DNA from 4 places in the Streptomyces sp. NPDC101132 genome. Region 4 is predicted to be linked to each of the others. Evidence: riboswitches for the same ligand, from Rfam matches in the RefSeq annotation. Region 4 holds a riboswitch; each other region holds the start of a gene.

The links. A riboswitch is a leader RNA that binds a small molecule or an ion and turns the genes downstream of it on or off. The one in region 4 is predicted to bind cyclic di-AMP.
Region 1: linked by a shared signal. The riboswitch ahead of ACIQUR_RS18805 (M23 family metallopeptidase) and the one ahead of ACIQUR_RS06895 (transglycosylase family protein) in region 4 are both predicted to bind cyclic di-AMP.
Region 2: linked by a shared signal. The riboswitch ahead of ACIQUR_RS19245 (transglycosylase SLT domain-containing protein) and the one ahead of ACIQUR_RS06895 (transglycosylase family protein) in region 4 are both predicted to bind cyclic di-AMP.
Region 3: linked by a shared signal. The riboswitch ahead of ACIQUR_RS24505 (peptidoglycan DD-metalloendopeptidase family protein) and the one ahead of ACIQUR_RS06895 (transglycosylase family protein) in region 4 are both predicted to bind cyclic di-AMP.

Annotation. Positions count from the first base shown of each region.
Region 1 covers NZ_JBIVYX010000007.1:344,152-351,491, reverse strand. The annotation lists gene ACIQUR_RS18820 (DNA topoisomerase (ATP-hydrolyzing) subunit A) at 1-1,501, opposite strand, end outside; gene ACIQUR_RS18815 (M16 family metallopeptidase) at 1,705-3,042, shown strand; gene ACIQUR_RS18810 (M16 family metallopeptidase) at 3,063-4,430, shown strand; cyclic di-AMP (ydaO/yuaA leader) riboswitch at 4,637-4,796, shown strand; gene ACIQUR_RS18805 (M23 family metallopeptidase) at 4,809-5,606, shown strand; gene ACIQUR_RS18800 (GntR family transcriptional regulator) at 5,886-6,572, shown strand; gene ACIQUR_RS18795 (HPr family phosphocarrier protein) at 6,770-7,051, opposite strand; gene ACIQUR_RS18790 (GNAT family N-acetyltransferase) at 7,235-7,340, shown strand, end outside.
Region 2 covers NZ_JBIVYX010000007.1:452,204-459,543, reverse strand. The annotation lists gene ACIQUR_RS19250 (cytochrome P450) at 1-796, opposite strand, end outside; gene ACIQUR_RS19245 (transglycosylase SLT domain-containing protein) at 1,054-1,830, opposite strand; cyclic di-AMP (ydaO/yuaA leader) riboswitch at 1,835-2,031, opposite strand; gene ACIQUR_RS19240 (NADPH-dependent FMN reductase) at 2,487-3,149, shown strand; gene ACIQUR_RS19235 (hypothetical protein) at 3,169-3,423, opposite strand; gene ACIQUR_RS19230 (XdhC family protein) at 3,714-4,673, shown strand; gene ACIQUR_RS19225 (DUF4232 domain-containing protein) at 4,733-5,455, opposite strand; gene ACIQUR_RS19220 (NAD(P)/FAD-dependent oxidoreductase) at 5,655-7,082, opposite strand; gene ACIQUR_RS19215 (LuxR C-terminal-related transcriptional regulator) at 7,236-7,340, opposite strand, start outside.
Region 3 covers NZ_JBIVYX010000011.1:16,756-24,095, forward strand. The annotation lists partial or broken gene ACIQUR_RS24500 (PrsW family intramembrane metalloprotease) at 1-659, shown strand, start outside; gene ACIQUR_RS24505 (peptidoglycan DD-metalloendopeptidase family protein) at 787-1,794, opposite strand; cyclic di-AMP (ydaO/yuaA leader) riboswitch at 1,804-1,937, opposite strand; gene ACIQUR_RS24510 (PP2C family protein-serine/threonine phosphatase) at 2,214-3,407, opposite strand; tRNA gene ACIQUR_RS24515 (tRNA-Met) at 3,664-3,737, shown strand; gene ACIQUR_RS24520 (FBP domain-containing protein) at 3,828-4,316, opposite strand; gene ACIQUR_RS24525 (TetR/AcrR family transcriptional regulator) at 4,377-4,970, shown strand; gene ACIQUR_RS24530 (DUF488 domain-containing protein) at 4,967-5,323, shown strand; tRNA gene ACIQUR_RS24535 (tRNA-Lys) at 5,410-5,482, opposite strand; gene ACIQUR_RS24540 (FG-GAP-like repeat-containing protein) at 5,553-7,100, opposite strand; gene ACIQUR_RS24545 (FG-GAP-like repeat-containing protein) at 7,132-7,340, opposite strand, start outside.
Region 4 covers NZ_JBIVYX010000002.1:598,041-605,380, reverse strand. The annotation lists gene ACIQUR_RS06920 (NAD(P)/FAD-dependent oxidoreductase) at 1-520, opposite strand, end outside; gene ACIQUR_RS06915 (exopolyphosphatase) at 880-1,821, opposite strand; gene ACIQUR_RS06910 (DUF501 domain-containing protein) at 1,818-2,381, opposite strand; gene ACIQUR_RS06905 (septum formation initiator family protein) at 2,481-2,957, opposite strand; gene eno (phosphopyruvate hydratase) at 3,059-4,345, opposite strand; gene ACIQUR_RS06895 (transglycosylase family protein) at 4,740-5,423, opposite strand; cyclic di-AMP (ydaO/yuaA leader) riboswitch at 5,429-5,601, opposite strand; gene ACIQUR_RS06890 (transglycosylase family protein) at 5,890-6,942, opposite strand; gene ACIQUR_RS06885 (cytochrome P450) at 7,059-7,340, opposite strand, start outside.

The DNA of each region.
Region 1 (7,340 bases), on a different contig from region 4:
ACTCCAGCAGGACCGTCCGCCGGTCGGTGCCGAACTTCTTCGCCACGGCGGCCAGTTCGGAGGAGACCAGCTTGCGCAGCTCCGCGTCCGATTCGAGGATCTTCGTCAGCTCCTCGATCTCGGCCGTCAGGCGGTCGCGCTCCGACTCCAGCTCGATCCGGTCGAACTTCGTGAGCCGGCGCAGCGGGGTGTCGAGGATGTACTGGGTCTGCACCTCGCTCAGCGAGAAGCGCTCGATCAGGCGCTCCTTGGCCTGCGCCGAGTTCTCGCTGGACCGGATCAGCCGGATGACCTCGTCGATGTCGAGGAGGGCCACCAGCAGGCCCTCGACCAGGTGCAGGCGGTCGCGGCGCTTGCCCCGGCGGAACTCGCTGCGCCGCCTGACCACGTCGAAGCGGTGGTCGAGGTAGACCTCCAGCAGCTCCTTGAGGCCCAGCGTCAGCGGCTGGCCGTCGACCAGCGCCACGTTGTTGATGCCGAAGGACTCCTCCATCGGCGTCAGCTTGTACAGCTGCTCCAGCACGGCCTCGGGGTGGAAGCCGTTCTTGATCTCGATGACCAGGCGCAGGCCGTGCGAGCGGTCCGTGAGGTCCTTGACGTCCGCGATGCCCTGGAGCTTCTTGGACCCGACCAGGTCCTTGATCTTCGCGATCACCTTCTCCGGGCCGACCGTGAAGGGGAGTTCCGTGACGACCAGGCCCTTGCGGCGCGCCGTGACGTTCTCCACCGTCGCCGTGGCGCGGATCTTGAAGGTGCCGCGGCCCGACTCGTACGCGTCCTTGATCCCCTGGAGTCCCACGATCCGGCCGCCGGTGGGCAGGTCGGGACCCGGGATGAAGCGCATCAGCGCCTCCAGGTCCGCGTTCGGGTAGCGGATCAGGTGGCGGGCGGCGGCGATGACCTCGCCGAGGTTGTGCGGCGGCATGTTCGTGGCCATGCCGACCGCGATCCCGGACGCGCCGTTGACCAGCAGGTTCGGGTACGCCGCGGGCAGCGCGACGGGCTCGCGCTCCTGGCCGTCGTAGTTCGGCGTGAAGTCGACCGTGTCCTCGTCGATCGACTCCGTCATCAGCGACGTGGCGTCCGCCATCCGGCACTCGGTGTAACGCATGGCCGCCGGCGGGTCGTCGTTCCCCAGCGAGCCGAAGTTGCCGTGGCCGTCCACCAGCGGCAGGCGCATCGAGAACGGCTGCGCCATGCGCACCAGCGCGTCGTAGATGGAGGCGTCGCCGTGCGGGTGGAGCTTGCCCATCACCTCACCCACGACGCGGGCGCACTTCACGTACCCGCGGTCGGGGCGCAGGCCCATCTCGTTCATCTGGTAGACGATGCGGCGGTGCACCGGCTTCATCCCGTCCCGCGCGTCGGGCAGCGCGCGGGAGTAGATCACCGAGTACGCGTACTCGAGGAAGGAGCCCTGCATTTCGTCGACGACGTCGATGTCGAGGATCCTCTCCTCGAAATCCTCCGGCGGCGGGGTCTTCGTGCTGCGGCGGGCCATCGCTGCTGCGGCTCCTCGTGATCCGAGATCGGTCTGACGCGGTCCATTGTGGACCGCCCCGCCGACAACGCCGACCCCGACCCTGGGGGTACCCCCGGACGGGGTGCGGCGAAGGGTCCGCGGAAGGCCCCGGGAACTTCTCCGCCCGTCGGCGCGCTTGCATACAGTGGCAGGACTTCTCTCATCGCGATCGAAGGGATCACATGCCCATGGGTCACACGGCCACAGCGCAGGCCGCCTCCGGCGGCCTGACAGCGACCGAGCACCGCCTGGCCAACGGCCTGCGCGTGGTGCTGTCCGAGGACCACCTGACCCCGGTCGCCGCGGTCTGCCTGTGGTACGACGTCGGTTCGCGCCACGAAGTCAAGGGGCGCACCGGTCTGGCTCACCTCTTCGAGCACCTGATGTTCCAGGGCTCGGCGAGCGTCTCGGGCAACGGTCACTTCGAGCTGGTGCAGGGCGCCGGCGGGTCGCTCAACGGCACCACGAGCTTCGAGCGCACCAACTACTTCGAGACCATGCCGGCCCACCAGCTGGAGCTCGCGCTCTGGCTGGAGGCGGACCGGATGGGCTCCCTGCTCTCCGCGCTGGACGACGAGTCCATGGAGAACCAGCGCGACGTGGTGAAGAACGAGCGCCGCCAGCGGTACGACAACGTCCCGTACGGCACCGCCTTCGAGCGGCTGACCGCCCTGGCCTACCCCGAGGGCCACCCGTACCACCACACGCCGATCGGCTCCATGGCCGACCTCGACGCCGCCACGCTGGAGGACGCCCGAGCGTTCTTCCGTACCTACTACGCGCCGAACAACGCGGTGCTGTCGGTCGTCGGCGACATCGACCCCGAGCAGACCCTCGCGTGGATCGAGAAGTACTTCGGCAGCATCCCCTCCCACGACGGCAAGCAGCCGCCGCGGGACGGCAGCCTGCCGGACGTCATGGGCGCGCAGCTGCGCGAGGAGATCGTCGAGGAGGTCCCGGCCCGCGCGCTGATGGCCGCCTACCGCCTCCCGCACGACGGCACCCGCGAGTGCGACGCCGCCGACCTCGCCCTCACCATCCTCGGCGGCGGCGAGTCCTCCCGCCTGCACAACCGCCTGGTCCGGCGCGACCAGACCGCCGTGGCCGCGGGCTTCGGCCTGCTGCGCCTGGCCGGCGCGCCCTCCCTGGGCTGGCTGGACGTGAAGACCTCCGGCGGCGTCGAGGTGCCCCGCATCGAGGCGGCCGTGGACGAGGAGCTCGCCCGCTTCGCCGCCGACGGCCCGACCTCCGAGGAGATGGAGCGCGCCCAGGCCCAACTGGAGCGCGAGTGGCTGGACCGCCTCGGCACCGTCGCCGGCCGGGCCGACGAACTGTGCCGGTTCGCCGTGCTGTTCGGCGACCCCCAGCTGGCGCTGACCGCCGTCGAGCGGGTGCTCGACGTCACCGCGGAAGAGGTGCAGGCCGTCGCCGCGGCCCGGCTCCGCCCGGACAACCGCGCGGTCCTCGTGTACGAACCGCTGCCCGCCACCGAAGACAACGCCGAAGGGGCAGACCAGTGACCGCCGACGTCGCTTCCTCGATGACCTTCCACCCCCAGCCGCAGGCCGGACAGCCGAAGCCGTGGGCCTTCCCCGCCCCCGAGCGCGGCACGCTCGGGAACGGCCTGACCGTCCTGCGCTGCCACCGCCCCGGCCAGCAGGTCGTGGCCGTCGAGGTCATCCTCGACGCCCCCCTGGAGGCCGAGCCCGAGGGCCTCGACGGCGTGGCCACGATCATGGCCCGTGCCCTGTCGGAGGGCACCGACAAGCACTCCGCCGAGGAGTTCGCCGCCGAGCTGGAGCGCTGCGGCGCCACCCTCGACGCGCACGCCGACCACCCCGGCGTCCGGGTCTCGCTGGAGGTGCCCGCCTCCCGCCTGCACAAGGCCCTGACCCTGCTCGCCGAGGCCCTGCGCGCCCCAGCCTTCGCCGACAGCGAGGTGGACCGCCTGGTCCGCAACCGCCTCGACGAGATCCCGCACGAGCTGGCCAACCCGCAGCGCCGGGCCGCGAAGCAGCTCTCCAAGGAGCTCTTCCCCGCCACCCTGCGCATGTCGCGTCCGCGCCAGGGCAGCGAGGAGACGGTCGGCCGGATCGACTCCGGGGCCGTGCGCGCCTTCTACGAGGCCCACGTGCGCCCGTCGACGGCCACGGCGGTGGTGGTCGGCGACCTGACCGGCACCGACCTGGACGCCGTCCTCGCCGACACCCTGGGCTCCTGGACCGGCGGCTCCGGCGAGGCGTACCCGGTCACGCCGGTCACCGCGGACGACACCGGCCGCGTGGTGATCGTGGACCGGCCCGGCGCCGTGCAGACCCAGCTGCTGATCGGCCGGATCGGCGCGGACCGCCACGACCGCGTCTGGGCCGCGCAGGTCCTCGGCACGTACTGCCTCGGCGGCACGCTCACCTCGCGCCTGGACCGCGTGCTCCGGGAGGAGAAGGGCTACACGTACGGCGTGCGCGCCTTCGGGCAGGTGCTGCGCTCCACGGCCGACGGGACCGGCGCCTCGATGCTGGCCATCAGCGGCTCGGTGGACACGCCCAACACCGGCCCCGCGCTGGGCGACCTGTGGCAGGTGCTGCGCACCCTCGCCGCCGAGGGCCTGACCGACGCCGAACGCGACGTGGCCGTGCAGAACCTGGTCGGCGTGGCGCCGCTGAAGTTCGAGACCGCGGCGGCCGTCGCCGGCACCCTGGCCGACCAGGTCGAGCAGGAGCTGCCGGACGACTTCCAGGCGCAGTTGTACGCGCGGCTCGCCGAAACCGGCACGGTGGAGGCGACTTCGGCCGTGGTGAACGCCTTCCCGGTGGACCGTCTGGTGACGGTGCTCGTGGGTGACGCGTCCCAGATCGCGGACCCGGTGCGGGCGCTGGGCATCGGAGAGGTGACCGTGGTCACCAACTGACCCGGTTCCGGCCCGACATGGAGCGGGGCCCTGATGGATTGTCCATCAGGGCCCCGTTTGCGATTTCTGTCCGTTTCAGGGCGTTCGTTGCCTGAATGACCCGTGGCGTACGCCACAAAACAGCGTGTCCGTTTGGTGATTGTCCGACGATCCGCCTAGCGTCAACCTCGCTGTCCGTCAGCTGTAACAGCCGCACCCGCGGCACCGGACAGCAATCGCCGAGTCCCCGTCAGGCGCGAGCCTGGGGAGCCGGGGACCCACATCAGTCCCTGGGGTGAATCGGACCGCCTCGCCAGAGGTGGCCCGTAGGAGACCTTCCTGCTCCGAACCCGTCAGCTAACCCGGTAGGCGAGAGGGAAGGAAAGGATCAGCCTCTCCATGGCCTTTGGCAGTCGTGCCACCGGTAAGCACCGTGGCCCCAGCCGTCTGAGCCGCAAGAGCGCGAACGTGGCCGGCATAGCCGCCCTCGCGACCACCGGTGTCGTCGGCACCCTGGCCGGCCCGGCCTTCGCCGCCACCGACGCCGACTCCCGCGGCCCCGAGGACACCGGCCTGAACGCCGTCGTCGTCGCGGACGACCTCGCGGGCCAGATCGAGGCCCAGGCCGAGTCCCAGCAGGCCGCCGCCGAGATCGCCGCCGCCAAGGCCCAGGCCGAGAACGAGGCCCGCCAGCGTGCCGCCGAGGCCAAGGCGAAGGCCGAGGCCAAGGCCAAGGCCGAGCGCGAGGCCGCCGAGCGCGCCGCCCGCGAGGCCGAGCGCAAGCGTCTGCTCACCTACGTCGCCCCCGTCGCGGGCTCGTACGTCAGCACCTCGTACAAGGCCGGCGGCTCCATGTGGTCCTCCGGCAGCCACACCGGCATCGACTTCCACGCCGCCTCCGGCACCTCGGTGCACGCGGTCGGCCTCGGCACGGTCGTCGAGGCGGGCTGGGGCGGCGCGTACGGCAACAACGTCGTCATCAAGATGAACGACGGCACGTACACCCAGTACGGCCACCTCTCGTCGATCAACGTCTCGGTCGGCCAGCGCGTCACCCCGGGCGACCAGATCGGCCTCTCCGGCTCCACGGGCAACTCCAGCGGCCCGCACCTCCACTTCGAGGCCCGCACCTCGGCCGACTACGGCTCGGACATCGACCCGCTGGCGTACCTGCGCTCGCACGGCGTCAGCATCTGACCCGCGCCACGCCGCGCCCCCGCCGCCCCGCGGCGACCCCCGCTTCCCGAAGGCCCCGGCTCCCCGAGCCGGGGCCTTCGGCGTGCCCGGCGCGCGGAGAGCCGGCGTGTCGGGACCGGTGGTCGGGACCGGCGGTCGGGACCCGGCATGTGCGGATCTGGCAAAAAACCATTCCGGAATTCATCGCCGCGCTCCGGAATTCCTCGTTTCTGCAATAGAGTCGGCGGCACACATGTCGACGCCGACCGCGTTTCGCGGGGATTAAGCGGAGGTCCGGTCATGCGCATTCCCGCGCACGCGGTGTGCACGGCGATCCGCGACGACATCGTCGCCGGCGTCTTCGAGCGCGGCAGCAGGCTCACCGAGGAACTCCTCGCCCGCCGGTACGGCGTCTCGCGCGTCCCGGTCCGCGAGGCCCTGCGCACCCTGGAGTCGGAGGGTTTCGTCACCACCCGCCGGCACGCCGGGGCCTGCGTCGCCGAGCCCACCGAACAGGAGGCGGCCGACCTGCTGGAGCTGCGGGTGCTGCTGGAGCCCCTGGGGGCCTCCCGGGCCGCGCAGCGCCGCACCGAGGGCCACCTGAAGGTGCTGCGCGGGCTCGTGCGCCTGGGCCAGGAACGCGCCCGCCGGGGCCAGGGGGAGGACCTGCGCTCCCTGGGTGGCTGGTTCCACGAGACGCTCGCCCAGGCCTCCGGCAGCCCGGGCCTGATCTCGATGCTCACCCAGCTGCGGCACAAGATCGCCTGGATGTACGTGGTGGACGCCCCGGCCCACCCCGTGGAGTCCTGGGCCGAGCACGGTGCCATCGTCGACGCCGTGGCGCGCGGGGACGCCGACCGGGCGCGGGCGCTCACCGCCGCGCACATGCACCGGACCACGGGGGCGCACCGGCTGCGGCGGGCGCGGGGCGAGGGGCAAGTGAGGGGTTCGCAACCTGCCGTAAACACCGCGGGTGGCCGCTTTTAACAAAGTCCGTATACAAAGGGACTGCGGAATTTGTTGGGCCGCCAATTTCCCGTGCCCTGATATCGGCGCGGACATTTCCTGCCCGGCCCGGAGTCCCGGGTGTGGAGAATGAAAATGAGCCGCACCCCGCCGAGCGGGGTACGGCTCATTCGGCGGCCGGAGACCGGCCGGAGATCGGCCGGAAACCGGCCGGAAGCTCAGACGGTCTCGGGAAGCTCCTCGAGTCCCTCCGCGACCAGCTTCGCCAGGCGGTCCAGAGCGGCGTCCGCGCCCTCGGCGTCGGAGGCCAGGATGATCTCCTCGCCGCCCTGCGCGCCCAGGCCCAGCACGGCGAGCATGGAGCCGGCGTTGACGGGCGTGCCGTCGACCTTGGAGATGGTGACCGGGATACCGGAAGCGGTCGTCGCCCGGACGAAGATCGAGGCGGGACGAGCGTGCAGGCCCTCGGCCCAGCCGACGTTGACGCGGCGCTCTGCCATGGTGATGCCCTTCAGGTTCTACGGGTTGTCTAGACCACTATCTCACGACCGCCGGGCTGCATCCGACCGACCTTCGGCCCGAAGGAGTCCGCCGTTCGACCTCCCAGCTTGCCCTGTTTGTCCCTCTTGCCCAACCCGCCGCGCGCGTGGGGTCCGCCGGGCCCCGGGCCGTACTCTTGGCCCATGCGGACGCCGTCGGACCCTTCGTACCCGGCCCACTGGGAAGCGGATGTCGTGCTGCGCGATGGCGGCACCGCCCGGATCAGGCCGATCACCACCGAGGATGCGG
Region 2 (7,340 bases), on a different contig from region 4:
GGAGCCGTTCCAGGGCGTCGGGGTGGCGCAGCAGGGCGAGGACGCCGTTGGCGATGAGGTTCACGGAGGTCTCGAAGCCGCCGACCAGCAGGATGAAGACGTTGGAGCGCATCTCCAGGTCGGAGAGCGTGTCGCCGTGCCGCTGGGCCTCCAGCATGCCGGAGATCATGTCGTCGCCGGGCTCGGTGCGGCGGCGGGCGATCAGCTCGCTGAGGTAGGTGTTGAACCACTGCCCGGCGGCGGCGAGTTCGCCGGGCCCCGAGGAGGCGTTCATGCCGGTGATGACCTCGGCGTAGCGGCCGAACTCGTCCCGGTCTCCGAACGGGACGCCGAGCATCTCGCAGATCACCGCGATCGGCAGCGGGAGCGCCAGGGCCTCCACGAGGTCGGCCCGGCCGGCGGGCAGGACGGCGTCGAGCAGCCCGTCGGTGATCTCCTGGACGCGGGGGCGCAGCAGTTCGACCCGGCGCGGGGTGAAGGCCTTGGCGACCACCTTGCGCATCCGGGTGTGGTCCGGCGGGTCGCTCAGCATCATGTGCTTGGTGAGCACGAACTCGTCGCTGTACATGCCGAGGTACTGCCGGAGTTCGGGCGCGGCGGCGTGCGCGCCGCGGACGAGGCGGGGGTCGGAGAGCGCCTCCCGCACCTCCCGGTGGCCGGTCACCAGCCAGGCGGGCATGCCGTCCGGCAGGGCGACGCGGTGGACCGGGCCGCGCCCGCCGAGCGTGCCGAAGAGGGCCTCCGGGTCACCGAAGAGCTCTGTGGTCAGGGCGACTTGTCCATCGAGGTCGATCACGTGGTTCCTCATCCGGTCGGCGCGACATCACGCCCCGGGCCACGGCGGAGGGGGTGCCGGCGCCGCGGCCGGGGGCCACTTCCGGCCAGCTTCGGCAGCCCGGGGCCCGCGCTCAACGCCCCCGGCCGCCGTACGTCAGGTACACGCGGACCTGACGCGGGCGCGCGGCCGGGCACTCCCCCTGCGATCGCACCCGCGAACGCGGCCGGGACCGGCGGCCGTGGCCGCCGGTCCCGGTGTCGCACACCCGAGGGGGATCAGTAGGCGCCGAAGACGTTGTCGATGGAGCCGTAGCGCGCGGCGGCGTAGTTGCACGCGGCGGTGATGTTCGCGACCGGGTCGTACGAGTCGGTCGAGGTGCCGGGCACGTGGTAGGCGCGGAACGTCGGGTCGATCACCTGGAGCAGGCCCTTGGAGGGAATGCCCGCGGCGGCGTTGGAGTCCCAGTTGTTGATGGCGAGCGGGTTGCCCGAGGACTCCCGCATGACGTTGCGGTAGATGCCGTTGTAGCTGCCGGGAATCCCGTGCTTGACCATGATGTCCAGGGATTCGCGGATCCACCCGTCGAGGTTGTTCGCGTAGCTCTTCGCCTTGGGAGCCGCGGCCTTGAGGGTGGTACGGGCGGAACGGTCGGCCCGCGCGGGCGCGGCCTTCCGGGCCGGCGCGGCCTTCCCGGCGGCCGCCCCGACGGAGAGCTTCAGGCCCGGACGAATGAGTGACGGGTCCTCACCGATGACCGTCTTGTTGTCCTGGTAGAGCTTCTTCCAGCCGCCGGCGAGGGAATGCTTTTCGGCGATCTTCACGAGGGAATCGCCGGCCTTGACCGCGTAGGTCACCGGGGCCTTCGGTGCCGCGGCGGGGGCGGCGCCGACGGCCTGCGGGGCGACGGTCCCGGCCGTGGCGGGGGCCGCGGCACTGGCCGTGGTGGCACCCAGCACGGGCAGCGCCAGGGCGGCACCACCGGTGCCGACGGCGACGAAGCCGCGGGTCAGACGGGTGTTCTTGGGGCGGCGGTGCTTGCCTTTTCCGGGCATGGCGCATTCCTCTCCGTCGCCTGCGAGGTGAGCTGTCGGGTTCGGACTGGAGTTGTCCGGCCACACGTGGTGACTTCACCCCGAGCCGTTCCGCGGAAGATCGCGGAACGGCGGCTTACCTGGTTCCCCCGCTCCTGCCGTACGTGAATTGAATGGGGACGGTGCGGTCCGGGCGGCGGCAGGATTCGGCGTTCCACCCGGAATGAGCGTGACCGTAGGCGAGAGCCGCGGGACGGAACAAGTCCTGAATTCGCTAAAGGAAAGCGAACGGGGGAATTCGGGCCGGAAAATGGCAAGATCGATTTTCCGGCTCACCCCAACTTTCCAGTCGCGGCAACGCTTTCGGGTCCACCCCGGCATGTCACGCGAAAGCCTCGCGTGACACATATCACCGGGGCCCACAAGGAGTGTGAAATACCGGCGCGGCACGGAAAAGCGGGATGCGTCGCAAGCGCTCATTTATGTCCGTTTTAGTCCGTTCTGGTGAGGGTGGCCGGAGGGGCCGCCGCCGCCCGGGTGAGTTCGCCCCCGGCACGGCCCCGGCACCCGTCCGCCGCTCCCCCGCTGTGCTGGTCTCGTGGTCACACCCCCCGCACTGGAGGCAGCGGCCCATGACTGTTGACCCCGGACCCGCAGCGGTCCCCGAAGCGGCCCGCATGCCGGTCCCCGACGAGGTGCGCCAGCCGGTCCGCCTGCTGGTCTTCGGCGCCTCGCTGCGCGCCGGGTCGCTGAACACGCGGCTGGCCGCCCTGGTGGCCCGGCTGGCCGCCGAGGCGGGCGCGGCCGTCGACCTGGCCCGGCTGGCCGACTTCCCGATGCCGGTCTACGACGGCGACGCCGAGGCCGAGACGGGGCTGCCGGAGGGCGCGCTGGCCCTGCGCGAGCGGATCGCCTCCTGCGACGGCTTCGTGATCTCCTCGCCCGAGTACAACGCCTCCGTGCCCGGGGTGCTGAAGAACGCCGTCGACTGGGTGTCCCGGGTCCGGCCGCAGCCCTTCAAGGACAAGCACGCGCTGCTCGTCTCCGCCTCGCCGTCCCTGGTCGGCGGCAACCGCGGCCTGTGGGCCCTGCGCGTCCCCCTGGAGCACCTGGGCTGCCGCGTCTACCCGGACATGTTCAGCCTCGCCAGGGCGCACGAGGGCTTCACCGACGCCGGTGACCTGGCCGACGGCGGCCTCCAGGGCAGGCTGGCCGACGCCGTCGGCGCCTTCCTCCGGCTGGTCGAGGCCGACACCCGGTACGTGTGCCTCCAGCGGCGCTGGTACGAGTTCCTCGGCGACCGCACCGACGCCCCCGTCACCGAACGCTCCGAGGACTGACCGGCGCGTCCCGTCGCCCTCAGGGCACCACGTGGAGGCCGGTCAGCAGCAACGCCGTCACGATCGAGGCGGCGGCCAGCAGCGTCATCGCCATGCGCAGCAGCACCGGCGCGCGCCCGTGCGGCGGTTCGGCGGCGGGTGGCCCGGGGACCTCGGGGTCCGTGCGCAGGGCGGCACACCGACCGCAGTCCTCGCCCTCGTGCGCGGACGGGGAGTCGAGCCAGTAGGCACCCTGGAGCGCGGCGAGCGGCCCGGGCGTCGATGTCGTCTTCACGCCCTCTCAACCGGGCGCGGCCGCACCGGAAACGGCGCACCGGCCCACCGGTATGGAACCGTTGCCTGGACCGTGCCGGCGGCGGCCCTGCGGCCCCCGCGGGGGCGGTGGCGCGCCGGGCCCGGTGGCATTCACGAGGACGGGCCCCGGCGGGGTTGGGGTGATCGTCCAAGCGGGTGGGTTGGTGGTCCGCCCGAAACTCGTCGCGAACGGGGTCGGGCGGCCTGGAGCGGGCATACGTTGGGGGCTGACCTGGGAAGACCGGGCGGAGTCGAGAAGGGCGGCGTGTGATGCGCGAGCTGGTGGAGACGGCGCGGCAGTGGGTGGCCGAGGGCCGGGGGGCGTTCCTGGCACGGCCGGTGGCCGAGCAGGGCTTCGGGCCCCGGGACCCCGCGGGTGCGCTGCTCGTCGATCCGCGCGGAGCGTGTGCGGGGAGCCTGTACCGCGGGGTGTTCGACGAGCAGCTCGTCGCGGAGGCCGCCGCGATCGAGGAGGGCGGCGCCCGGGTCTGCCGGGTGTCGGTGCACGGCTCCGAGGCCACCGGTGCCGGGCTGACCTGCGGCGGCCAGGCGGAGATCCTGGTCCAGCCGCTGGCGTCGGTGCCGGACGAGTGGTGGGAGTCCCTGGCCCTGGGCGAGAGCGCGGCGCTGGTGACCCGGCTGGCCGAGGACGGCACCCGGGTGGCGAGCACCGTCGTGCGGGCGGGCGACGAGGACGGTACGCAGGCCGGTCGGGACGCGCGGGAGCTGCTGGCCCGGCACCGCGCCGGGCACGAGGCCCGGTACGACGACGAGGGCCTCGTACTGATCGAGGTCTTCCCGGCCGACCCGTACCTGGTGATCGGCGGCGGCGGCGAACTCGCGGAGCTGATCGGCCGTCAGGCCGGGCTGCTGGGCTGGGAGTGGACCACCACCGAGAGCGGCCCCGAGGCGGAGAAGCTGCTGACGGACCGGCGCGGCTCCGCCTGCCTCGCGATGCTGAGCCACGACCCGGCCTTCGACGTCCCGACCCTCGCGCACGCGCTGCGGACCGGCATCCCGTACGTGGGTGCGCTCGGCTCCCGCCGTACGCAGGCCCGGCGCCGCGAGGAGCTGCTGGCCGGCGGCACCGGCGAGGCCGAACTCTCGCGCGTCCACGGCCCGATCGGCCTCGACCTGGGCGCCCGCACCCCCGCCGAGACGGCCCTGGCGATCTGCGCGGAGATCCTCAGCACCCTGACGGCGCCGTCGGCGCGGCAGGACACGGCGTAGCCGGCGGCGCGGGCCGGCCGGAGAGAGCCGGCCCGCGGCCGCCGTGCGGGCCGGGCCGGTCAGGTGGCGAACATGTACCTGTTCACCACGGACTCGCTCGTGTTCCAGTAGGTGACGCCCGGCGTCGGGCCGACGTCCACGAAGGTGGGCTCGGGCAGCGGCACGTTCAGCGGCGTGCCGAGTTCGCCGTCCCGATCCACGAAGCCGACCGTCATCTTCCTCTTCAGGTCGACCTGTTCACCGGCGCGGAAGAGCCGCATGCCCGCGTAGGCCTTGCCGCCGGGACGGATCGTGGCCACCGCGTGCCAGTCCGACTCCAGCGGGCCGATCGGGTCCTGGGCGCCGTCGCCGAACCGCACGAAGGGGTAGCGGTACAGCGTGCAGGGCGTCTTCCCGGTGTTCGTGGCGGTGAGCAGCATGTGCCGGCCCGAGTCCTGCCGGTAGAAGGTCGTGGCGATGGAGATGTTCGCGGAGGTGCAGGCGGCCTTGCCGTCCTTTCCCCCGCCGGGCCCGCCGGACGCGCCCGGCTTGGGCGAGCCGGCGGGAGCGGTGGGGCTCCCGGGACCGCCGGACGCGGACGGGCCCGGCCCGCCGGGGTCGGCGGGCGGCGCGGAGGTCCGGCCCCCGGACCCCGCGGGAGCGCTCGGGCTCTGGGTCGCGGGCCGGGTGCCGGGGCGCGCGTCGTCCTTCGCGCCGTCCGTGCAGGCGGTGGTGGAAAGGAGCGCGGCGACGGCCACGGCTCCGAGGGCGAGGTTCCTCCCGCCCCTGCGGGTGCTGTGCATGCTGGTCCCCCGTGCTGGCTTCAGGTGCTCCGCTTCGTGCGGCTGACCAGGTGGTTATGCTCCGCGCCACGCTGCGTACGCCCCTCCGCCCCCGACCGTTACGGAGCGCGCATAGAGCAGCCGGCGTTCCGCTTCCGGGCCGCCGCCCGCCTCCCCGGCCCTCCCGCTCCCGGGCCGCCGGCGGCTGCCCGACGGCGGGTCAGAACACCGACAGCAGGCGCTTGACGGCGGGCGGGACGCGGCCGCCGCGGTCCTCGCGGGCCTCCACGGCGCGGAGCGCGGGGAGGACCAGGCGCGAGCCCGGGTAGCGGAGGGGTTCCGGAGGGAACCACCCGGCCGGCGGGCGGGTGAACGCGGACCGCGACCACTCGTCGTCCGTGCCGAGCACGAAGGAGGCCAGCACCCGGGCCATCAGCCGGGAGGGGCCGACGCCGTCGCCGGAGTACCCGGTGGCGTAGCAGACGCCGGGCACGGACTTCAGCCAGCCGGCGAAGGGCAGCGAGGTCACCGAGTACTCCACGGGCGCGGTCCAGCTCATGTCGACCGGGGCGGCGGCGAGTTCGGGGAAGAGGCGGCCGAGCTGGGCGCGGAGTTCGGCCGGGCGCAGCGCCTCGCCCCAGAGGGTGCCGGGGCCGAGGCCGCCGAAGGCGACGCCGGAGCCGCCCTTGCCGAAGAGGAGCCGGCCGTCCGGGGTGGTGCGGTAGTAGTTCAGCCGGCGCCGGGAGTCGCAGACGGAGGTCTCGCCGTCCCAGCCCAGGGCTTTCAGCTCGGCCGGCACGGGCCGGGTGAGCAGGGTGTCGCTGGCCACGGTCACCATGCGGCGGCCGAGGTCCTCCAGCTGCCCGGCCCACGCGTTGATCGCGAGCACCACCCGGTCCGCGTGCACGCTGCCGTACGGGGTGTGGGCGCGCACGGTACGGCCCTCCGCGGCCCGCAGCGCGGTCAGCGGGGTGCGCTCGTGGATGCGGACGCCCGCGTCGAGGGCGGCCCGGCGCAGGCCCCGGGTCAGCTTGGCGGGCTGGAGGGTGGCGCAGCCGGGGTCGAGTACGGCGCCGTGGTGGGAGGAGGTGCCGACCGCGGCGCGGGCCTCGGCCGCGGTGATCTGCCGCAGCGGCTCGATGCCGGCGCGGTGCAGGTCGTCCAGGGTCTGCTGCCAGGCGCCCCGCTGGCCGGGCGCGGAGGCGGCCCACATCCAGGGACCGCGGCGGTACTCGATGTCGATGGCGTGGGCGTCGGCGAAGTCGAGGATCTCGTCGACGGCGGCGGCGGAGGCCTCGCCGATGCGGCGGGCCTCCTCGGGGCCCCCGATGGCGACGAGGCTGCTGAACCGGGCCCACATGGGCATCAGGTAACCGGCGTTGGCGCCGCTGGCGCCGCCGCCGCACACGTCGGCCTCGATGAGCACGATGTCGGTGCCGGGGGCGCGGCGCAGGATCTCCAGGGCGGTCCAGAGGCCGGTGAAGCCGCCGCCCACCACGCACACGTCGGCGCGCAGCTCCCCGGCCAGCGGCGGGGTGCGGCCGTCCTCGGGCTCGGCGGCGAGGGCGTCGCGCAGCCAGGGGGTGCGGCGGGCGGGGGGCGGGGTGTCGAGGTGGGGCCAGGTCGGGGGCAGGCGCAGTTCGGTCACGGTGCGGGATCTCCAGTGGACGGGGTGTCGGGTGCGGGGCGCCGGGGGCCCGGTGCTGTGCGGTTCCGGCCGGGGCCACCGGCGGCCGGGCGGCCGGCCGTGCGGTGCGGTGCGGGCGGCCGTGCCGCGCGGGCGGGTCGGCCGGCGGGCGGGTCAGTTGCAGCGGGCGGCCTGGAGCAGGTCGATGCGCGAGCTCACTCCGTAGATCTTGAAGAGCTTGCGGAGGTGGTAGTTGACGGTGTGCGGGGACAGCGCGAG
Region 3 (7,340 bases), on a different contig from region 4:
TCCACTGGCTGGACCGGACGAAGCCGGGGCCCTGGCCGCAGCACCTGTTCGTCTTCGCCTGGGGGGCGTGCGCCGCGGCGCTCATCGCCATAGTGGCCAACAGCTTCGCGACCCGGTGGATAGCGGCCGCGACCCTGGACCCGCACGACGCCGACCAGCTCGGCTCGATCGCCATCGCCCCGGTGGTGGAGGAGTGCGCGAAGGCCGCCGCGCTGCTGCTGGTCTTCCTCTTCCGCGGGCGGCGGTTCACCGGGATCACCGACGCGATCGTGGTGGCCGGGTTCACCGCCACGGGCTTCGCCTTCACCGAGAACATCCTCTACCTCGGCAACGCCTTCGGCGAGGACCTCGGCAGCGGCACCTCGCTGCTGGACTCGGTGACGGCCGCGACCTTCTTCGTACGGGTGGTGATGTCCCCGTTCGCGCACCCGCTGTTCACCGTGTGGACCGGGCTCGGCTTCTGCTGGGCGGCCTTCGCGGCCGGGCGGTGGCGGCGCGTCGGGCTGCCCCTGGCCGGGCTGGCGCTGGCGATGGCGACGCACGCCCTGTGGAACAGCTCGTCGGAGTTCGGCGAGTACGGCTTCTACGTCGTGTACGCGACCGTGATGGTGCCGGTCTTCGGGGTGCTGGCCTGGCTCGGGGTACGGGCCCGGGGGCGCCGGGACCCGCTGTTCGTACCGGCGATGCGGGGCGCGGCGCACGCGGTGGACGCGGTGGGGCCGTACGCCGTGGACGCGGTGGGCCCGTACCCGGCGGACGGCGCCGTGGCCCCGTACCCCGCCGTCGTCAGACCGTCAGGCCCTTGCCCCGCAGCCATGCCAGCGGGTCCACCGTCGCTCCGCCGGTCCGCACCTCCAGGTGGAGATGGGCGCCCGTGACGTTGCCGGTGGCGCCGACGCGGCCGATGGTCTCGCCGGTGGTGACGGTGCCCGAGGTGACGGACATCGAGGACAGGTGGCAGTACCAGACCTCCGTGCCGTCCTCCAGCCGGAGGACGATGCGGTAGCCGTACGCGCCGGACCAGCCCGCCGAGATGATCTTTCCGCCGTGCACGGCCTTGACGGGGGTGCCCGTCGGCGCGGCGAAGTCCAGGCCGGTGTGGTGGCCGGAGGACCACATCGAGCCGGAGTCGCCGTAGTGCGAGGTCAGCGTGTACGAGGAGGTGGGCAGTGCGTACTGGCCGGCCAGCTTGGCCAGGCGCTCCGCCTCCGCCTTGGCCTCCGCGGCCGCCTTCGCCGCGGCCTCGGCGGCCTTGCGCGCTTCGGCGGCCTTCTTGTCCGCCGCCTCCCGCTCGGCCTTCGCCTTCGCGGCGGCGGCCTGCTCGGCGGCGCGCTGGGCCGCCTCCTTCTCCTGGGCGACGGCCGCGTCCGCCTGGGACTCCGCCTGCTGGAGGATGCGGTTGCGCAGGGCCTCGCCGGCGTCGGTGCCGGCCGCGGCCTGCTCGGGGGTGACGCCCGCGTTGGTGAGGGGCGCCTCGATGGGGGTGGTCTCCCGCGCCGCGTCCGCCTCGTCGTCGGGGAGCAGCGAGGGTATGGATATCGCGACCGGGGGCTTGTCCTGTGCGGTGGCCATGCCGGTGGCGCCGACGGCGGCGATGATGCCGACGCCGAGGACCGTGGAGCTGCGCGCGAGTCCGCCGCGCTGCTTGGCGACGCGGTGGCGGCCGCCGGCCGGACGGGCGGAGTCCTCGGTGGGGTTCCACTCGCCCCAGGCCCCGGCACCGGTTCCGCCCGGGTAGGGCGAGTCCGTCTCGATGGAACCGGGGGCTTCGGGGGCAGGCCTGCTGGACGCCACGGGGGCGCTCCTTTCCTTCCTTCTGGCCTACCGGGTTAGCTGACGGGTTCGGAGCAGGAAGGTCTCCTACGGGTCAGAACGACCCGATTCACCCCAAGTTGGTGGTTCCCCGGTTCCCTCACGGGATTCGGCGCGCACGCGCACGGTGCCGTCACTTGCGACGGCCTGGACAGCCGCGCTGCGTTATCGAACGGTAATAGACAACAGGGAGTGATTCCAAGCTCCCTTACTTGATCCTTCACATCAACCAGCCATTCCGTGACCGGCGTTGGCCAGGGCAAATGCCGCATCGAGCGACAGAGTCGGGCGAGACGCCTGCGCAGACATCGCCACTCCGGCCACTTCCGTACCCTGATGGGCCGTCAACCAACCGACGCCCCCACCTGCTTCGCTTACGTTGCGTGTCCGGCCGGACGCGCTCAGCGGCGCCGTGCGGCGGTGACGGACCTCCGGCGCACGGCCTGACCCGGCGTCGGGCGGACGACCGCGAGCAGCGCCATGTCGTCCGTGGCGCCGCCACCGGTGTGCCGCCGCACATCGGCGATCAGGCCGGCCAGCAGTTCCTCCGGCCCGGGGAAGATCCGTCCGCGCAGCCGTTCGGCCGGCTCGTAGAAGGCGCCCGCGGCGTCCCGGGCCTCGGAGAGCCCGTCGGTGTAGAGCAGCAGCGTCGAGCCGGCGGGGAAGGGCCACGCGTCCGCCCGGTACCGCCCGTCCCCCAGCTCGCCCATGCCCAGCGGCAGGGCGGCCTCCGCGGGGGCCAGCACCTCCAGCTTCCCGTCGGCGCGCAGCAGCAGCGGCTCGGGGTGCCCCCGGTTGACCACGCGGAGCGTGCCGCCGTCCGGGGAGACCTCGGCCAGTACGCAGGTGGTGAAGCCCTCGACGGAGTCGAGGCTGTCGCGCCGGGTGCCCTCCCGGGCCAGGGCCCGCTCCACCCGCCGGGCCACACCCTCCAGGGTGGGTTCGCGTTCGGCCGCCTCGCGGAAGGCGCCGAGCACCACCGCCACCGCCTCGACCGCGCCGAGCCCCTTGCCGCGTACGTCCCCGACCGCGAGGCGGACGCCGTACGGGGTGTCCTGGACGGCGTACAGGTCCCCGCCGATGAACGCGTCGGCGTCGGCGGCCTCGTAGCGGGCGGAGACGTGCAGTCCGCCGATGCGTCCGGCGGGGGTGGGCAGCACCGCGCGCTGGGCGACCTCGGCCACGCCGCGCGCGGAGGCGAGCTGCGCGCCGCTGCGCCGGACCACGCGGTTGATCAGCAGCGCCAGGACCGCGACGGTGAAGACGGTCACCAGCTCGGTGACCGCCTCGACCTTGCCGGAGCTGCCGTTGCGGAGCTGGAGCATGAGCACGGCCAGAGCGGCGGTCGCGCCGGTGAGCAGGGTGGTGGAGAACGCGAAGAGCGGGGCGGCGATCAGAGGTGCCGCGGTGAAGAAGGGCGCGCCCGTGAAGCTGGGCGGGGTCAGGACGTCGAAGCCCAGACCCAGGACGATCAGGAGTGCGGGGAGCACGCGCAGGAAGGTCCGCGCGAAGCGTCTGCCGTTGCCGTCACCGGTGCGGCTCCGGGCCCGGCCGGCTCTCCCGGCCCCCCGGGAGGATCCTCCTCGCTGCCCCAGCCCCACCACGTCCCTCCCTGACCGGTCCCCGCTCGCGCCCGCGGTACGGGCCGCCGCCGCCCCGCCTCCCAAGGCTGCGGGCGGGGCGGCCGCACGGCGAGCGGGCGGGGCCGAACGGGTGTCGCCGCCCGGTCCGCCGGCGTCGCGCGGGCCGACGCGCCGGCGGCCCGCGGCCGGCGCCGGAACCCCCCGGAAGCCCCCCGGGAATCAAATGGCGCGGAGCACCCCCCGGAATGGCGTAAGCTGGAGTCACCGACGCGGGGTGGAGCAGCTCGGTAGCTCGCTGGGCTCATAACCCAGAGGTCGCAGGTTCAAATCCTGTCCCCGCTACTCAGCACGAGGCCCGGATCCTTCTGGATCCGGGCCTTCGTCGTTGCAGGGGCGCCCCGCGCGTCGCCGCGCCCGCCGCCCCGCCGCCCGTCAGAGCTTGGCGAGGAAGGCGTCCAGGTTCCCCTTCATCCGCTCGACCTGCTGCTCCACGGTCAGCGTCTCCTCGAAGCGGCCGCCGGGCTCGGGCTGCTTCCTGCCCCGCACGTAGAGGGAGCAGTCGAGGTCCGTGCAGATGTAGACGCCGACGGAGTTGCCCTCGCGGCCCTCGCGCCCGGACTTGCGGGCGGTCATCAGGGAGACGCCGGAACCGGGGTGGGTGGTCAGGCAGAAGGTGCACATGCTGCGGTGCAGGAAGCCGCGCTTCACGGAGGGGAAGCGCAGCGTGATGCCGACCGGCCGGCCCGCCCGCTCGGTGACGAGGTAGCTGCGGTCGGGCGCGGAGAGGTCCCGCCAGCCGAGGAAGTCGAGGTCGTCCCAGGGGCGTTCTGCCAGGTCGCGGGGGATGGGCAGGCGCTGGGCCTCGCCCTTGGAGCAGTTGATGAACGAGCCGCGGATGTCGGATTCGGTGAGCGCCTTCATGTCCGGCACGCTAATCTTCCTAGACCCTCTAGGCAAACCATTAATTCGATTAGGGAGAACATGCCCCGAGCAGGACTGACCGCCGACCGCGTCGTCGAGGCCGCCGCCGAGCTGGCCGACACCGCGGGGCTGGGCGGCGTCACTGTCTCCGCCCTCGCGCGCGGCTTCGGCGTGAAGGACGCGAGCCTGTACTCGCACGTGCGGAACCTCCAGGACCTGCGCACCCGCCTCGCCGTGCGCTGCGCGGCCGAGTTCGCGGACCTCCTCGGCGCGGCCGTCGCCGGGCGCGCCGGGAAGGCCGCCCTCACCGGCTTCGCCCACGCCTACCGCTCGTACGCCGTCGGCCGTCCCGGCCGCTACGCCGCCACCCAGCTGGAGCTGTCCGCCGAGGTGCTGGCCGCCTCGCCGGGGCACGGGCGGATGGTCGAGTACACGTACGCGATGATCCGCGGCTACGGGCTCGGCGAGCCCGACCGGACCGACGCGGTCCGGCTGCTCCGCAGCACCTTCCACGGCTTCGCCGCCCTGGAGGCCGCCGCCGCCTTCCACGCGGCCCGCGACCTGGACGCCTCCTGGGCCCGGATGATCGACGCCCTCGACACGCTGCTGGCGAACTGGCCGCCGGCCGGCCCGTCCCCCACCCTGGCCCCATGAGCCGGAGCAGCGGGATCCGAGTCGCCCGCGTCTACGACCCGCCCACCGACGGGGACGGCACCCGCGTCCTCGTCGACCGCCTGTGGCCGCGCGGCGTGTCGAAGGCGGACGCCCGGGTGGACGAGTGGCCCAAGGAGCTCACCCCGTCCGGCGAACTCCGCAAGGAGTTCCACGCGGGCGGCCTGACCGACACCGAGTTCCGCGCCCGGTACGCGGCCGAACTCGCCGCCCCCGAGGCCGCGGAGGCCCTCGCCCGCCTGCGCGCCCTCGCCGCCGACGGCCCGGTGACGCTCCTCACCGCCGTCAAGGACCCGGCCCACAGCCACGTTTCGGTCCTGCTGGACCACCTCTGAACACACGGATGAACACACGGAAGCGCCCCGCCCGGGAAACCCGGACGGGGCGCTTCGCGGCGTCCCGCGGAGGGACCGCCGAGCGGTAGGCCATGTCGGACTCGAACCGACAACCAACGGATTAAAAGTCCGCTGCTCTGCCAATTGAGCTAATGGCCCACGGCGTGCTCACCCCTGAGCATAGCCGGACACCGCCGGTCAGCCGATCGACTATCAGGGGTGAGCTGCGTCAGCCGATGCGGAGGTAGTTCTTCCACTGGGTCGTGGCCCACTGCTTGCGGGGCAGGAAGTTGCCCTTGCCGTCCGCGTTGTAGACGTACGCCGCGCCCGCCGGCGTACGCGTCACGATGTCCTGGCGGCCGTCGGCGTCGATGTCGCCGCTGCCGACGACGGCGTTGTACGCGTTCCAGCCACCGCCGATCCGGGTCGCCCCGGAGAACCCGCCGGCCCCGTTCCCGCGGAACAGCCAGAGCGTCCCGGCGGAGTCCCGGGCCACCAGATCCGACCGGCCGTCACCCGAGTAGTCGCCCCGCCCGGCGATGGCGGTGTACTGCCCCCAACCGCTGCCGATCCGCGCCCGCGAGGGGAACTTCCCGTCGGCGGTCCCGCGGTGCAGCCACAGCACCCCCGCGGAGTCCCGCCCGACGAGGTCGTTGTAACCGTCGCCGGAGAGGTCGCGGGGGGCGAGGAGGGTGTTGTAGATGCCGAAGTTCGAGCCGAGGAGCACCTTGCCGCACGAGGACAGGGAAGAGCAGAAGATCGGCTCCATCCGGTACAGGTTTCCGTCGGTACGCCGTGCCAGCAGCTCGCCGATGCCGTCCCCGTCGGCGTCGCCGAGCGCGGTCAGCAGCGGGAACGCCTTCGCGTAGTCCTCGGTGGAACCGTTGCTGTCCACGCCGCAGTCACGGCTCCGGCGGTTCGAGGTGCCGCAGAAGTCGACGAGCCCCTGGAAGGACGTCCCCTCGCGGGCCACCACCCCACCCGCCTGGTCGCCGAAAGTGCGGATCTCGCTGTCGCGCCCCCACTCCACGAGCGTCGAACGGTGGGCACGCACACTCGTGTACAGACGCACCCGGGACGAGGCGCAGCCCGTACTCGGCGTCGCGGAGATCCCGATGACCTTGCCGCCCGCCACCAGCGCGCCGCCCGCGTCGCCCACGCACCGCTCGGACCGTGGCACCTCGGCGGCACCGGGGGCGGGCGAGGTGCACAGGGTGCCCGACGCGAGCGGCCGGCCCAGCAGGGCCGCGCAGTCGGCGGCCGACTTCACGACCGCCCGCTCGGTATGCGGCGTGCGGATCTCGGCCGGGTCGGACCCCGTCCAGGAGAAGAAGGACGCCTGGGTGCCCGCGGCGTAGAGGGCGCCGTCGGCAGCGGAGGCGAGCACCGGCGCCGTGCGCTCGTACTCGCCTGCCTGCGCCACGGCGAACGCCGCGCGGCCGGTGGCGGGGTCGTACTGCGGATGGATCCGGTAGCGCGGGTAGTACGTGGCCCCCTCCCAGTCGCCGTCGTCCGACCCGAACCACGCCAGCATGTGCTTCTCGGACTCTCGCCCGGTGAAGCAGCCGGGTGCCGCCGCGACGCGGCCGGGGCCGACCTGCACGGCGGAGCAGTACCTCGCGCGCCCGTCACCCACCTCCTGGCTCATCAGCGGAACGAGCCAGCCCGGCATCACCGGCTCCGCGGCCCCCGCCGGGCCCGCGCCCGACAGGAGGCCGGCGACCAGGGCCACCGCGGTCACTCCCGCCGCGCCCAGCCGCTTCACTCGTGCGCGCACGCGCGCCTCTCTTCCCTCACGGTCGTGCATGTCAGAACAGTCCCTTGTACGCACCGAAGCCGGTGGTGATCCTCGTCGTGGCGGAGAGGCCCGCCGTGCTCGTGCCCTTGTTCAGCAGGAGGTCGCCCGCGGCGTTGCGGGAGACCACGTCCGGGCGGCCGTCGCCGGTGACGTCGCCGACGCCGACGAAGGCGTTGCGGCCCGCCGCCCAGCCGTTGTCCTTCACCCGGACGCGCGGCT
Region 4 (7,340 bases):
AGCCGCCGCCGACGAAGACGAAGGTCAGCGCCTTGCGGCGGACGTTCTCATCGGTGGTCGAGTCGGCCTTGTCGAGCTGCTCGAGGACGTGGTTGCGCAGGCCGATGGCCTCCTCGACGCCCTTCATGCCGATGCCCTGCTCGGCGAGGCCGGGGATCGGGAAGGTGCGGGAGACGGCGCCGAGCGCGACGACGAGGTAGTCGAAGGGCAGCTCGTAGGCCTCGCCGACGAGCGGCGCGACCATGGCGACCTTGCGGTCCTGGTCGATGCTGGTGACGCGGCCGGTGAGGACCTCGGCCCCACGCACGACGCGCCGCAGCGGGACGACGACGTGGCGCGGCGAGATGCTGCCGGCGGCGGCTTCGGGCAGGAAGGGCTGGTAGGTCATGTACGACCGCGGGTCGACGACCGTGACGGTCGCCTCGGCGTAGCGCATCTTCTTGAGAATGCGCCGAGCCGCGTACAGGCCTACGTACCCACCGCCTACTACGAGGATCCTGGGACGCTCCGTGGTGCTCATGCCATCGAGTATCCAGCACCCGCTAGGGGGATGCTCGTGAGGGCCTTCACAAGGAGAGACAAGGGCTCTGCTACACTGCGCGGCCCACGTGACCGAGGTCATGGCGCGATACGGGAACCAGGGTGTACGGCGAGACGTTGACACCCCCGCTGAACTGGCCCTCCGGCGTCCAGGAGGACTGGACCACCGGATTCGTCGATACATCCGACACGGATCCCGCAGCGGCCGCACATCACACGAAACGGGCCTGTCGGCCGCCGGCACCCCACCAAGGGCCTTTCCGTGCGGCCAACAGGCCCTTTTTCCTTGTGAAGAACTTCACGAAGTTCATGTGGACGGCGGCCCGAAGGGCCCCCGGCCTAGGCGATCGAGAAGGCGATTCCATCCAGAATGTCGTGTTCGCTCACCACGACCTCGGTGGCGCCCACGCGCTCCATGATGGCCAGCAGCACCAGGCTCCCGGCGGCGATGACGTCCACCCGGCCCGGGTGCATGACGCCGATCGCGGCGCGCTCGGCGTGCGTGGAGACGATCATGCGCTCGCAGATCTCCCGAACCTGCTCGTAGGAGACCACCGCGTGGTGGATCGCCGCGGAGTCGTACTCGGCGAGCCCCAGCGCGATGCCGGCGACCGTGGTCACCGAGCCGGCCAGACCGACCAGGGTGCGGGCCTCGGCCAGCGGGACGGTCTCGGCGGCCAGGTCCAGCGCGGCCTCGATGTCCGCCCGCATGGCGGCCACCTGGGCCTCCGTGGGCGGGTCGGTGATCTCGCCGTCGTGGACCAGGTGGCGCTCGGTCATCCGGACGCAGCCGACGTCCACGGAGCGGGCGGCGCGCACGTGCTCCTCGCCGACCACGAACTCCGTCGAGCCGCCGCCGATGTCCACCACCAGGTACGGCTTCGCCAGGTCGGGACGGGCGGCCAGCTCCTTGGTCGCACCGGTGAAGGAGAACTCCGCCTCCTGGTCGCCGGTGATCACCTCGGGCTCGACGCCCAGGATCCCCAGCACGCCGGCCACGAACTCGTCCCGGTTCTCCGCGTCGCGCGAGGCCGAGGTGGCCACGAAGCGGATCCGCTCGGCGCCCAGCTCCTTGATGACGGCCGCGTACTCGCGGCAGGCCGCGAAGGTCCGCTCCAGCGCCTCGGGCGCCAGCCGGCCGGTCTTGTCCACGCCCTGGCCCAGCCGGACGATGACCATCCGGCGGTCCAGCTCGGTCAGCTCGCCGGTCTCCCGGTCGCAGTCCGCGACCAGCAGGCGGATGGAGTTCGTACCGCAGTCGATCGCCGCCACGCGGGTCATGCGGTCGCCTCCTTCTCGTCCTGCTCGCCCTGCTCGCCCTTCTCGGCGCAGGGGGTCACGCAGGGACCCTTGGCCCACCACTCGGGCAGCATCGCGATGGCCTCGTCGCCCAGCGGGTTCACGCCGGGGCCGGCGGCCAGCGAGTGGCCGACCAGCACGTGCAGGCACTTCACGCGGTCGGGCATGCCGCCCGCGCTCGGGAAGCCCTCCAGCACGTCGATCGCGTCGCGGCGCGCGATGTAGTCCTCGTGCGCGGCGCGGTAGGCGGCGGCCAGCTCCGGGTCGGTGCCGAGCCGGGCCTGCATCTCCTTCATCACGCCGTTGGCCTCCAGGGTGCCGATGGCGGAGGCGGCGCGGGGGCAGGTCAGGTAGTACAGCGTCGGGAACGGCGTGCCGTCGGGCAGCCGCGGAGCCGTCTCGACCACGTCGGGCTGGCCGCAGGGGCAGCGGTGGGCGATGGCGCGCAGACCGCGCGGCGGGCGGCCCAGCTGCTCCTTGAACGCGGCGACGTCCGCGTCCGTGGGCTCGGTCCGGTCGGTCTGGGGCGGGGGCGTGTCCATGCCTGGGATGCGTCTCTTCGTTCGTGTGCTGTTGTGGGCTACGTCAGTGGGCGGTGCGTCGGTCGGGCGGTGCGGGCGGGCGGTGCGTCGGGCGGTGCGTCAGTCCTCGTCCGGGCGGTCGGCCTGGTCGACGCCGTCCCAGACGTTGGAGTACCAGGGGCGGTCGGCCGCACCCTCGTCGGCGCTGCGCCGCTCCTCGGCCTCCGGGTCGATCACGGTGTAGCCGATCTCCCCGGGCCGGACGTAGTGCAGGTGCCGGCGGGCCTGCTGCTCGACGTAGGCCGGGTCCTGCCAGCGGGCCTTCTCGTCGCGGAGTTCCTCCAGGCGCTGCCGCGCCCGGTCGGCCTCCCGCTGCTGCTCCGCGATCTCCGAGCGCTGGGATACGTACTGGCGCATCGGATACGCGAGGGCGACGACCAGGGTACAGAGGACGAGCACGAGCAGCGCCGCGCGCCCGGTGAGGCGGCTGCGCCGGACCTGCCGGCGGGACTGGGAGCGGTAGACGTGGGCCGCGGTCCGCTCGCCGAGCGCCTTCAGCCTGGTCGCGGTGGAGAACCGATCCCGGTTCCCGGCCATGTCCCGCCTCCCCTGATAAGCACGTACGTCCCCGCACACGGTACGGGACCGAGTGCGGGGACGTACGGAGGCTCAGGGCGCTGTCAGCCGGTTCGGCCGGGTCAGCCCTTGAAGCGCGGGAACGCGCTGCGGCCCGCGTACACCGCGGCGTCGTCGAGGATCTCCTCGATGCGCAGCAGCTGGTTGTACTTGGCGACGCGGTCCGAGCGGGCCGGGGCGCCGGTCTTGATCTGACCGCAGTTCACGGCGACGGCGAGGTCGGCGATGGTGACGTCCTCGGTCTCGCCGGAGCGGTGCGACATCATGCACTTGAAGCCGTTGCGCTGGGCCATCTCGACGGCGTCGAGGGTCTCGGTCAGCGAACCGATCTGGTTCACCTTCACGAGCAGGGCGTTGGCGGAGCCCTCCTCGATGCCGCGGGCGAGGCGCTCGGGGTTGGTGACGAAGAGGTCGTCGCCGACGATCTGGACGCGGGAGCCCAGCTTGTCGGTGATGACCTTCCAGCCGGCCCAGTCGTCCTCGAACAGCGGGTCCTCGATGGAGACCAGCGGGTAGGCGTCGACGAGGCCCTCGTAGTACTCGGTCATCTCGGCGGCCGAGCGGGACTGGCCCTCGAACTCGTACTTGCCGTCCTTGTAGAACTCGGACGCGGCGACGTCGAGCGCGAGCGCGATGTCCTTGCCCGGGGTGTAGCCGGCCTGCTTGATGGCCTCGACGATGAGGTCGAGCGCGGCGCGGTTCGACTCCAGGTTCGGGGCGAAGCCGCCCTCGTCGCCCAGGCCGGTGGAGAGGCCCTTGGAGTGCAGGACCTTCTTGAGGGTGTGGTAGACCTCGGCACCCCAGCGGAGGGCCTCGGAGAAGGACTCGGCGCCGATCGGCGCGATCATGAACTCCTGGATGTCGACGTTGGAGTCGGCGTGCGACCCACCGTTGAGGATGTTCATCATCGGAACGGGCAGCAGGTGCGCGTTCGGGCCGCCCAGGTAGCGGAACAGCGGCAGGTCCGAGGCCTCGGAGGCGGCGTGGGCCACGGCCAGGGAGACGCCCAGGATGGCGTTGGCGCCGAGGGAGCCCTTGTTGTCGGTGGCGTCCAGGTCGAACATGGCCTGGTCGATCAGGCGCTGCTCGGTGGCGTCGTAGCCGACGAGCTCCGGGCCGATCTGCTCGATGACGGCCAGGACGGCCTTCTCGACACCCTTGCCCATGTAGCGGTTGGGGTCACCGTCACGGAGCTCGATGGCCTCGAAGGCACCGGTGGAGGCGCCGGACGGAACGGCAGCACGGCCGGTGCTGCCGTCGTCGAGGCCCACCTCGACCTCGACCGTGGGGTTGCCTCGGGAGTCCAGGATTTCCCGGGCTACGACGACGTCGATGGACGGCACGAGCATCTCCTTCTGGGATGTGACGCTAGATGTGCGGTGGCGTGTGGGGCCGTGGGACCGGCCTCGCCGCCTAGAGCCTAACCCCGTCGGGGGCGTCGGCCGCCCGACCGCCCGGGTCCTGGGACGAAAAAGGGACCGAATACCCGTCTTCCAGGACATAGACCCCTGATCAAACGAGCACAGGGGCTCCCAAAGGGGCTCCGGAGGGGTGACGGAGCGGCTCGCCGGCCGCACGAGGGAGGGGCTCGCCGGCCGCACGAGGGAGGGGCTCGCCGGCCGTACAGGGGGGGGCGGCGCGCCGACTGCATATAGGGGAACGCCCGCCCGGCGCGTCGGGGGGAGGACGCGCCGGGCGGGCGTGGCCGGTGCCGGTCCGGGATCACTCCCGTACCGGAGCCGTTCAGGAGAGCTTCAGCATCTGGCCCGGGTAGATCAGGTCGGCATCGGTGACGATGTCCTTGTTGAGCTCGAAGAGCTTCTCCCAGCCGCCCTTGACGTTCTGGGCGTCGGCGATGGTGCCGAGGGTGTCGCCGGCCTTCACCTCGTAGGAGCCGTTGCCCTTCTTGAAGCCGGTGGCCGGTGCCGCGGGCTTCGGGGCGGCGGCGGTGCGCTCGGAGCGGGTGGTCGGAGCCTGCTGCGTGCGGGTCTCCGTCGTCTTCTTCTTGGCCTTCTTCTTGACCGGGGCGGACTCGCCCGAGCCGCCGCCGTTGTACTTGGCACCGGACAGGCCGACGCCGCAGCTCGGCCAGGCGCCCTTGCCCTGACCGGCCAGCACCTTCTCGGCGATGGCTATCTGCTGGGACTTGCTGGCCTGGTTGGCCTGCGGGGCGTAGGCGGTGCCGCCGTACGCGGCCCAGGTGGAGGGCGAGAACTGCAGGCCGCCGTAGTAGCCGTTGCCGGTGTTGATGGACCAGTTGCCACCGGACTCGCACTGCGCGACGCGGTCCCACTCGGAGGCGGTGGCGGCGTTGGCGGTGCCCGCCACCATCAGCGGGGCGGCGACGGCCGCGCCGGTCACGCCGACGAGGGTGACGATGCGGGTGGCCTTGGACGCACGGCGGTGCTTGCCCTTGGAAAGCAGCATTGGAGGCTTCTCCTCACCGACGCCTACGAGGTGAGCTGTCGGGTTCGGGCGTAGTGAGTTGCCCGGCCTCGCGTCCTAGCGCGTGGCTTCACCCCAAGCCGTTCCGTGACCGTCTTTCAACGGCCGGGCCCGGCACAAACCTTGGGTCCCCCGCTCCTGCCTTCGGCGCTTGCGCGACGACTGTTTCCCCCGTCCGCCGGCAGGACTCGGCGATGCGGTCGAAGGAGCCCGCGGTGGCGAGCGGTTCAGACCGTAGACAGACCGCTCCCCGATGTTCAAGGCAGGACATCGGGGAGAAACGGCCCGTACTTGCGCACCGGGAACCGGTATTTGCGCAGGTGAGAAGGGGCGGTAGCCGAGCTTCCGGGCGGGACACGCCAGTTGACGGCCTGAGACTCATGTCTCACTGACGCCAGACTTACATGAATCCGGACATTGCCCGCTTTATCGGATGCCCGAAGTGCCCCTAGTTCTGGCTTAGGTCGAGGTTCTGACCAGGCTTGATGAGGTCCGCGTCGTCACCGATGACCTGCTCGTTGGCCTTGTACAGCGCACTCCAGCCGCCCTTGAGGCCCTTCGCGTCCGCGATGCGGGAGAGGCTGTCGCCGGACTTGACGATGTACGTGGACTCGCCGGCGCCCTCGGGGGTGACACCGGTACCCGACCCGGCGTCAGGAGCGAGCGGGTCGGCGGTCAGGGCGTGACGTCCCGTTCCGTCCGTTTCGCCCGACACGTCCCCTGACGTCTCGTCGGCCGCGTCGCCGCGGTGCTTGCCGGTGCCGGGGGTGGCCGACCCGTCGGTGGCCCCGGGGGTCGCACCCGGGGTGGCCCCGTCGGTCGCTCCGGGCGTGCCCGGGGTGCCGGTGGCGCCCGGGGTGGTGGGCGTGCCCGTGCCGGGGGCGGTGGGGGTGCCGGGGGTCGCGGTGCCGGGAGTGGCGCCGGGGGTGCCGGTGGCACCCGGGGTCGCGGTGCCCGAGGGGGTCCCGGTGGCCGGCGGTGCCGGGGTGCGCGTCACGGGGGGCGCGGGGGTCTTCGTACCCGTACCGGCCTCCTCGGTGGCGCCGGAGCCCTCGTCGGGGCGTACCGGCGCGGGGGTGATCGGCTTCGGCTTGCCGAGGCCGTCGTCCACGTCGGCCTTGGGGCCGGCCTTGGTGAGCCCGGCGGGGGCAGCGCAGAGCGGCCAGGCCGAGGGGCCCTTCTCGGCGAGCACCCGCTCGGCGACGGCTATCTGCTGCGAGCGGCTGGCGAGGTCGGCGCGCGGCGCGTACTCCTCGCCGCCGGCGCTCTTCCACAGTTCCTGGGTGAACTGCAGCCCGCCGTAGAAGCCGTTGTTGAGGTCGGCACTCCAGGTGCCGCCGCTCTCGCACTCGGCGACCTTGTCCCACGTGGCGGTGTCGGCGGCGCTGGCGTTGGTGGCGGCGAGCAGCGGCAGCGCCAGTGCGGAGCCGGTGACGCCCGCCGTGACGACGAGCGCAGGGGCCTGACGGGGGCGCCGGTGACGGCCGTTCCCGGAACGCATGAGGTGGACCTTTCGCGTGGCGGCAAAGGAAGTGACGGCGAACCTAGCGGGGTTCGAACGGATGTCACAAGTCGATGATGCGCAGATCACGTTGAGGTCACGAAAGTGAGGAATGCTCAATTCCGTTGTTTGGGGCGGGGGGTGAACTCCACGGGCAGGGTGCGCAGACCGCGCATGATGAGCCCGCCGCGCCACCGGAGTTCGTCCGGGTCGACGGCAAGTCGCAGGTCCGGCAGCCGGGTCAGCAGGGTGGCGAGCGCGGTCTGTCCTTCGAGGCGGGCGAGCGGGGCGCCGAGGCAGTAGTGGATGCCGTGCCCGTAGCCGAGGTGCTGGTTGTCGGTGCGGGAGAGGTCGAGGGTGTCGGGCCGGTCGAAGCGGGCCGGGTCGCGGTCGGCCGC